Linked DNA regions of Flammeovirga agarivorans. The protein of the gene in region 1 interacts with the protein of each later gene in a pairwise test. Links are inferred from orthologs where the notes say so. Each region holds a gene or a part of one and is shown on either strand. Other genes may lie near its edges.

Region 1 (4,023 bases):
GAAGTAAAATCGGATCAAAAGTCATTTTTATTGACAGAAACGATCAACCCTAAATTTTATGAGTCTAAAAAGAACAGGTACATCACTAGTCATAAAGAAGCACTTGAAGCAATTGACGAAAGATTAGAGAAGATGTATGTGAATTCTTATGTGCAAGATGCAGACATCATTCCTAGCCTTAGAGAATTAGAGAAATCATTAGCTGTTTACAGAGAAAGTTTCGATACTTTGATCCATGTGCAATTGGAGCGAGGCTTCAAAAGTTATGGTACGGAAGGTGAAATGCGTAGATCTATTTATAGTGTAATGAATTCAGGCTATGATTTAGATCAAGTAAAGATTCTATCTCTAAGAAGACATGAGAAAGATTATATTCTAAGAAAGGATAAGCGTTATGTGTCTAAATTAGTAGATGTTCTTGACGATTTAAAAAGTGATATCAATAGAACTGTTAGAGATAAATATGGAAAAGTATTCATTATTGGTGCTTTGGAGAAATACAAAACGAACTTCTTGAAATTAGTATCATTGGATGAACAACTAGGCTTTTATGGTAAAACAGGAATTAAAGATAACCTGAACGATCAGTTAGCTAGAGTAGAAGATCAGCTAGTGAATATCAATGAAGTGATTAAAGAATATGATCAATATTGGAAAAGGTTAAACATTGTGGTCTTAATCTCTTTTGCTCTAACGATCCTAACAGTAAATGCACTATTACTTTTCTATTTATTAAGCAGATTAGGAAAGCCAATTAATTTACTTTCGAAATCTATACAAAAAATTGTAGAAGAAGACTTCCAAGGAGAGCTATATACTATTAAAACTAAAGACGAACTAGGTGATCTATCAGATGATTTCAATTTCATGATTAATAAAATGAATGAAAGAAGAACTGAGATAGAGGAACAGCAAGTTGAACTTACGGAGACATACGAAAAGATTGATCAGATTCGTCAGATTGGATCTAAATTAAGTAGACACTTGAAAGTAGAAGGTATTATTCAAGAGTTCTATCACTCTTTACTGAATACACTTGATTTTAGCTCTTTCCTAATTGGTATTCATCAAGATGGTATTATGCATTATCAAGGCTTTAGTGCAAGTGGTGAGAAGATGGCTTTCTCAAGAAATCTTTCAGAATCTACACATTTAGGAGTACAGTGTTTCGAACGTCAGGAACCGATCATTTCTAATGATTATATGAATTCTAATGAGTTGAAACACTTCTTACCAGTATTAACGACTGAAAAAATTAGCTCATTAATTTATCTTCCTTTGATTTCTTCATCAAGTAAAATTGGTGTTTTAGCAGTGCATAGTGAAGATGTTAATGCATTTTCAGATGTACAGATCAATATGTTGGGTAGTATTGTAGTATATGCAGTAAATGCATTAGATACGGCAATTAACTATCAGAATATGGAAGAATTGGTGGATAGAAAGACCGTTCAGCTTCATGATCACAGGAATCAATTAATGGAGAAGAATGCATTACTTGAAGGTGCCCTTGAAGAGCTAGAGGTGAAAAACCAACAACAAACAAGTAGTATTCAATATGCCAAAAGAATCCAACAGGCCTTGTTGCCCAATATATCTTTAATACGATCTAGGTTTGACGATGCTTTTGTATTCTATAGACCTAAAGATATTGTAAGTGGTGATTTTTATTGGTTTGAAGAAAAAGGAGACCTTACTTATATGGCTGTAGCAGACTGTACAGGGCATGGAGTTCCTGGTGCTTTTATGTCGATTTTAGGTAGGGAAATCCTATCAAACCTTATCAATACACAAGAAATAGTTTCACCTGGCAAATTGTTGGATGAGCTACATGTTCGTATTCGTATTGTCTTGAAACAGGATAGAGTGAATAATAAGGACGGCATGGATATCGGTATGTGTGTCATCAATAAGAGAACAAATGAGTTGAAGTTTGCTGGAGCACATCACCCTCTATATGTAGTGAAAGAATCTGAAGAAGTAAATACGATTGAGACTATCGATGGAAACAAACAATCTATCGGAGGTCACCTGTTCAAAAAGAAACAATATGAACCTTTTAAAGAACATGTGATTGATCTTAATAATTCTCCTGAAATACTTTCATTCTATATGTCTTCAGATGGTTACCAAGATCAGTTTGGGGGAGAAGAAGGACGTAAATTCTACAAGAAATCGTTTAGAAACCTTATGACTGATATTGCTAAAAAACCAATGTATGAGCAAAAGTCATTGATTGCAATGAAAATTGATGAATGGATGGGTGCAGAACACAAACAGACGGATGATATTCTTGTTATTGGTTTTAAACCTACAAGACCAAGGTCAACAACAATAGATTTTTCATCCATCGATGAAATATTAAACGTATAAAGCAATGGCCTCGATAAGTTGATTTATCGGGGCTTTTTTATTTTTGAGATTCGATTGGGGTTTTCTTTTAAAAAAGCATTCCATGATTTCGCTTTATTGATATTGTTTCCTTTCTGATACGCATGGCAGACAGCTACACCTAATGCATCAGTAGCATCTAGTAGCGTATTGTCATCTATCTTAAATTTCAACATACTCATAAGCATATTGGCCACTTGTTCTTTAGAGGCATTGCCATTTCCGGTTACAGCAGCTTTTACTTTTTTAGGAGCATACTCTGTAATAGGAATATCTCGAATAAGTGCTGCCGACATGGCAACTCCTTGAGCTCTACCAAGTTTTAAAGCAGATTGAATATTCTGACCAACAAAAGGAGCTTCTAATGCTACTTCATCAGGTGCATATTCATCAAGAATACTAATGATGCGTTCATGGATTTTTCTAAGTTTTATCGCATGGTTAGCATATTTTTTCAAGTGGATCACACCATACTGTACCAAACTAAGTTTTGAACCCTTAGCCAATATAAGTCCATATCCCATTTCTTGCGTTCCGGGGTCAATTCCTAATATCAGTTTCTCAGTAGGCGTACTCTTCATTTGTTTGATTTTGATAGATGGTTGAGTAGCCAAAAATAGACAAAAAAAATGGGATCTCCGACCGAAGATCCCTTACAGCTGTTTTTTGCAACTGTGAACAAACCACCCAAAATTATTAATGACTCAATTTCTTTTTATGCAACCTTCGATGCATTTCTCTGCCAAACAGTTGCTTCCTCTGGTGTTTCAAATATTTTTAATGCTATACTTGGTTCGTTTTCTAATAGATTTTCTAAGTTAATTACAGAGAAACGGGTAAAAGGGTCACATTCATCTTCAATGATAATTCCAAAGTTTTTTACTTTTAATAGGTCAAGTTTTGGTAAAAACCAGCTTACAATCCAAGGGTTAGAACTCATCCAACCTGATTCAATAAACCTTGCGTCTAATACAACAATTTTAGGTTTTTTGGATTGAACACTTTTTAAAGACTCTTCTAAGAACTCAGTGAATTTTGTTGGTTGGAAAAATCCACGCATTCTGATAGTCATTACTCCTGTTCTGCTATTTATATCTGTGGTAAAGTTGGTCATATACAATAGGTCATTAATTCGAGTAATTGTTTGCCCTTATTACACCGCTCCGTCTTTTTTTGTTCATTCTAAATGTACAGGTAGACGTAATGAAAATACTAAAAATGAAAAAAATCTAATTTTATTAGAATAGGAATATATGGAGAACTCGAACGAAAATATGATTAATCAAAGTGACATTGTAACGGAAAGAAGTAAAATTAGATTTGAGTAGATATTCTAAGAAGAATCTGACATTGTAGTATTATTTCAAGGAAAATAGGAAGAATATGATCCTTAATCTGAAAAAAATAGAAAATGTATTTAAAGGAATTGGAAAAAGTTAGGGGTACATCAGTTAAAAATATTAGTTTTGGAAGATATTTGAGAAAAAGAGATGTGAAAACATCTTCCTTAAATATTTAGTAATAAAAGTAATCACTAAGGCAGAAAAAAAGATACTTCATAGAATGGCTAATATTGATATCTTATTAAAGTATTTTCCAGATTTAACAGATGTACAAAAACATCAATTCTCA
Region 2 (4,592 bases), on another replicon or contig:
ATATCCCAGTTGTTGGTTATAGGTAAATTCTGTTGGAGTTAGTTCTCTTGCTGAACGTAAAATCTCAAATTCAGCACCATTTTCCATTCCTAACCCCTCTAACTGTCCTTTTATAGCATCTGAATTTCTATTTAAATTCTTTACTGAACTATAAAGTGTGTTGGCATTATTATCTGCTACTGGGTTTGTGTTTGTTCCCCATGATGGATTGTAAGGGTTTGCTTCACCCAAATCCATCAAACCTACTAAGTTTCTTTGTGTTTGAGTATCATTAGAACGGTTAGTCACATACACCTTCATACGCGTTACCACTACTCCTGAAATAACGTTAGGTGTTTGTTTTAATGATTCTTCGTATTTATCTCTAAAGAAATGTCCTATGAAGAAATGTCGGTTATTATCATAAGTATCTGCTCTAAATTCAAATTCTCTATTCTGCCCTCCATTCTTAATTGTAATGGTTTCTTGTGATCCTCGCTGTGAAGAGAAAACACTACTCACATATAAGTTTCCAAACCTTAGTTTACTGTATACACCAAACAGGTTCTGAGCTCCTGTGATTAATGAGTTTCGTACATTAAAACTTACATTACCTACTTGAATATCTTGAATGATATCATAATCGTAAGCAGTGTAAGCCATATTATACTGCTGATCGAACTGGAAAGTACTTTTCGTATCAAAATTGGATGATAGCTCTAGTTTGTCTCCTACCTTACCTACCATTCCAAGACCAACTTGTTGATCAAAATTAAATCCTCCGTTTCTTTGTTGTGTTACTGGTACTTGTGGGTTATCAACTCTTTGAAAAAGTAGACCAAAATCGAGCATTGCACTACCATTCAATTGAAAGTCAAGTGTACTACCTCCAAATAGAAAGTCTGCCACTCTACCTAACTCAATTTCTGGAATAAGTCGACCTCCATCTTGCCCTGGCAAAGCATCTCCACCATCTTGTTGCACTGAAAGCGTCTTATAATACCCTTCCATATGTTTTTTAAAGAGATAATCTCTATATGCATCATAAGGGATATAAGAAGGCTCTCTGTAATCAAGATTACCGTTTAATGTCTCCTTTATATCATAAGATGCTCCGGAGCTATCAATAGAAATTTCCGTTGAGACTCCAGGTGTTGTACCTAATAATGGAGTACTGTATTGAGGTGAAGACACAGGGTCCCCGACCCTATCTTTTTCATAGGGTTTAGAAGGCTTGAACCTAGTAGTATCCTGATCTTCTTTCATTTCCTCCTGAGGTAGATCCTGCTGGAAATACATCGGAGTTGCATTACTCTTGGTGGCTCCCACAAAAACAGGGAACATAAAAAATAGAGTAAGCACAGATAGTAAAACTGCGTTATTTAAGCGAAACAAAATGGAGTTGAAGATTTAATGTAACAGTTAGCACTTTAAAAATGTGCAAAAAAAGTAATAGTAGTACTTATAGGCTAATTTTGTTTTAATGCCAATTTAATCAATTTCTCAACACTCAAGTCTGCCCCATTTTTCTTGATTACTAGTTTTATAGACTTTTGTGCTGCTGCTCGGGTAAAACCTAATGCTACTAAAGCATCCATTGCTTCATCCACTTTTGCAGTATCTGCTGCAGGAGCTGTAGATGATTGCATAAGCTCTCCCGTATACTGCAATTTAGAAATTTTATCTCTTAATTCAATAACTACTCTTTGAGCAGTTTTTGCACCGATACCTTTAACACTCTGAATCGTCTTTACATCTTCCTGCATAATGGCAGAACAAATCTCTCCCATTGATAGTGAAGATAAAAAAGCGAGACCAGTTGAGGGGCCAATACCAGAGATGCTAATTAGTAATAAAAATATGCTTCGATCATTCTCTGAAGCAAAACCATACAATTGCTGAACATCTTCTTTTACATACAAATATGTATAAAGCGTCACTTGATCGCCCTCATTATAAAGGCTATATGCATTCAAAGGCCATTTGATTTCATAACCAACGCCTTGTACATCGATCACAGCAAATGTGGGAAGTTTTTTAACTAACTTCCCACTGATATAATAATACATAAATTTCTTTTAATTTAAATCTTTGAAAGTCTTTAGTTCAGCTTCCATTTCTCTCATCAGTTCCCTTTTATCCATACCTGGAGCAAAGACAAACCCCTCTGCATAATATAAGTTTGCACCTGAGTTATCCGGAAATAAATAACCTACAAATGGCCCTCCCATAGACAGGTTATTAGTTTTCCAAAGTCCTCTGATTTCCATGGCCTGTTTTCCATTTATTTTGGCAGATCTCACTTCAGGAGCAATTTTATCTTCTGTTACTACAAAAGAATTTTGGTTACTTGGATCCCCATATAAATATTGTTTAGCTAACTTATCTCGTAGATTCAATACATAATCTGGATCAAATTGTTTTTCGTCAGTATATGGAAATTTCACAAAGAAAATATTGTTATCGAATGACAATTCAGGATGACGCAACCATAAGAAATCTTTATCCGATTGAGCAACTTTGAAACCTGGCATAGTATGAATACTCACCTTATAATTTTCTTTCAAATAACGCTCTGTATTTCTATCATATTCTTTTTGAAGCGTTTTCTGTAGTCTTTTCGTTTCTACCTCATGGAAAGGCTCTCCTAAATAATATTGCTTGCTTGGATTTGCTAAAATCTCTCGCATTGTTGCTTCATCTTTTGCAAAAAACAACATTACTGTTTGATCTTTAGCCCATACATCCTGCTTAATAAAGAAGTATTTATCTTCCTCTTTTAATAAACTCTTGATAACTCCTTCTCCAAAAAATGAGTTCACCACTTTCGACTCTCTATTTTTTTTATCGAATGTTGTTACAATCAACACATTTCTAGCTTGGCGAAGAATATTATTAAAACCAGATGGTTGAACTTGAGTAACAGTAAATGAAGGTTCATTTTGAGGCAAGATCCCTCTTGTTTTACCTAAAACGGTTTCATAAAGTAATTGCCCTACACTCCCTTTCTTATTCCATTGATTGGAGTCAATAACTAATACCATCTCTCCGGGTTTACCCTTGGAACTTGGTAAAAATGACTTTTCTAAATTTGAGCTTGCACCTTGATTATCCTGACAAGAAAATAATAATCCAGTTGACAGGAAACCCATCAATACTAATATTGTTACTCTAAGTTGTTTCATTATTTATTTAGCTACTAAAGTGATATTTTTTGAATAAATGATATTGCTCTTAATTCAGCATAAGTAAAATCTGAATTTACAATAGAAAACCCAACATGTCCACCTTTCTTAGGGATCTCTAGTGAAATATAGTCACTTTGTGATGCAAATTCCACCGGATAGCTTTCTTTTGTGAGAAAAGGATCATTTTTAGCATTCAAAATCAGTACTGGGTGTTGAATATTGTGTATCCTTCTTTGCACACTTGCTTGGTGATAAAACTCCGACGCATTTTCAAACCCATGTAATGGTGCAGTATAGGCTTCATCAAAATCTCTCAAAGTTTTGAAAGATTCATCTAGCAAAGGAGTGGTATCTATACCATTCATAATTTTTGATTTGGCAATAACTTTAGCTTTAAGCTTCTTAAAAAACTTCTGATTATATATCCTTTTTGTTCTTTTTTCTAATTCATCACTACTTGGTTGTAGCTCAATTGGTGTTGAAATGGCCACACCTCCCACTATATTTTCCTTATTAAACTCTGGAGTCCCTAAAGCATTCATTAGAATAGCACCGCCCATACTAAAACCTACAAAAGCAATTTTCTTATACCCTTTCTTTCTTGCTTCTTCAACTACAACGTCAAAATCTATCACATCTCCATGGTGATAAAACCTTGGCAATCGATTTAATTCTCCACTACATGATCTGCAATTCCAGGCCAATGCATCCCAACCTTTCTCATTAAAAATCTTTGCAATTCCCTTACAATAATGGCGATCTGCCCCACCTTCAAGACCATGGGAAATAATTACTAATCTTTCAGACACATTATCTGTAATAGACCAATCTAAATCCAAAAAGTCTCCATCTTTCAATTCAACTCTTTGCCTTCGATAATTAACATCTTCGATTTTTCGTTTTGCAGAGGGTACAATAGTTTGTAAGTGACCATTAAATTGAAAAAATGGTACTTTTAATTTTGATGGCTTTACAATGGGCATTTTTTAAATTGTTGTCGTACGTATTCGAATAAGAATTGTCCTTTCATCAGTATTTACCTTAAGGTACTGTTGTTGAACTCCTTTTTCTGTCATTTTCACTTTTACAGGGAAAGATAACACCTCTCCTTTCTTTATAGTCTTCGGCAACTGAACACTTTCTATTTCAAAACCTTTACAGGTGACATTCTGAATAAATAATGATTTATCTCCAACATTAGTAATGTAGATTGGAATGGTTGATACCTCATCTATTTCACCTTTTATATTAAAATGATACCCTGAAAAAATGGGAACTGCTTTAACATGTTCTTTCCAATCCACCAGGTAATCTTTAGTAGAAGGTGTCGGATGATTTGAAACTATTTCACCTTGAATTGAAAGTGTATATTGGGCTATTTTAGCATCAGTTTGAATTATAATATTTCGATAGAATGGCGTTTCT

What was found.
Region 2: the proteins of ruvC (region 1) and ruvA interact in binary tests that used the Escherichia coli proteins (3 or more experiments, as listed by UniProt). The link is inferred for Flammeovirga agarivorans from one-to-one orthologs.

What each region holds. Positions count from the first base shown.
Region 1 is NZ_JABAIL010000010.1:58,714-62,736, reverse strand. Bases 1,185-4,023 are described here. They hold ruvC (crossover junction endodeoxyribonuclease RuvC), read right to left. Parts: upstream 2,973-4,023; coding sequence 2,397-2,972; downstream 1,185-2,396. Other genes in these bases: rsmG (16S rRNA (guanine(527)-N(7))-methyltransferase RsmG), read left to right, coding at 3,955-4,023; HGP29_RS23245 (hypothetical protein), read right to left, coding at 3,107-3,505; HGP29_RS23255 (SpoIIE family protein phosphatase), read left to right, coding at 1,185-2,373. In the rest of the region: more of HGP29_RS23255, read left to right, coding at 1-1,184.
Region 2 is NZ_JABAIL010000002.1:107,572-112,163, forward strand. What follows is about bases 249-3,123. They hold ruvA (Holliday junction branch migration protein RuvA), read right to left. Parts: upstream 2,049-3,123; coding sequence 1,449-2,048; downstream 249-1,448. Other genes in these bases: sov (T9SS outer membrane translocon Sov/SprA), read right to left, coding at 249-1,341; HGP29_RS05270 (DUF4837 family protein), read right to left, coding at 2,058-3,123. Also shown: more of sov, read right to left, coding at 1-248; more of HGP29_RS05270, read right to left, coding at 3,124-3,164; HGP29_RS05275 (YheT family hydrolase), read right to left, coding at 3,179-4,150; HGP29_RS05280 (DUF1573 domain-containing protein), read right to left, coding at 4,154-4,592. UniProt on the Escherichia coli protein: The RuvA-RuvB-RuvC complex processes Holliday junction (HJ) DNA during genetic recombination and DNA repair.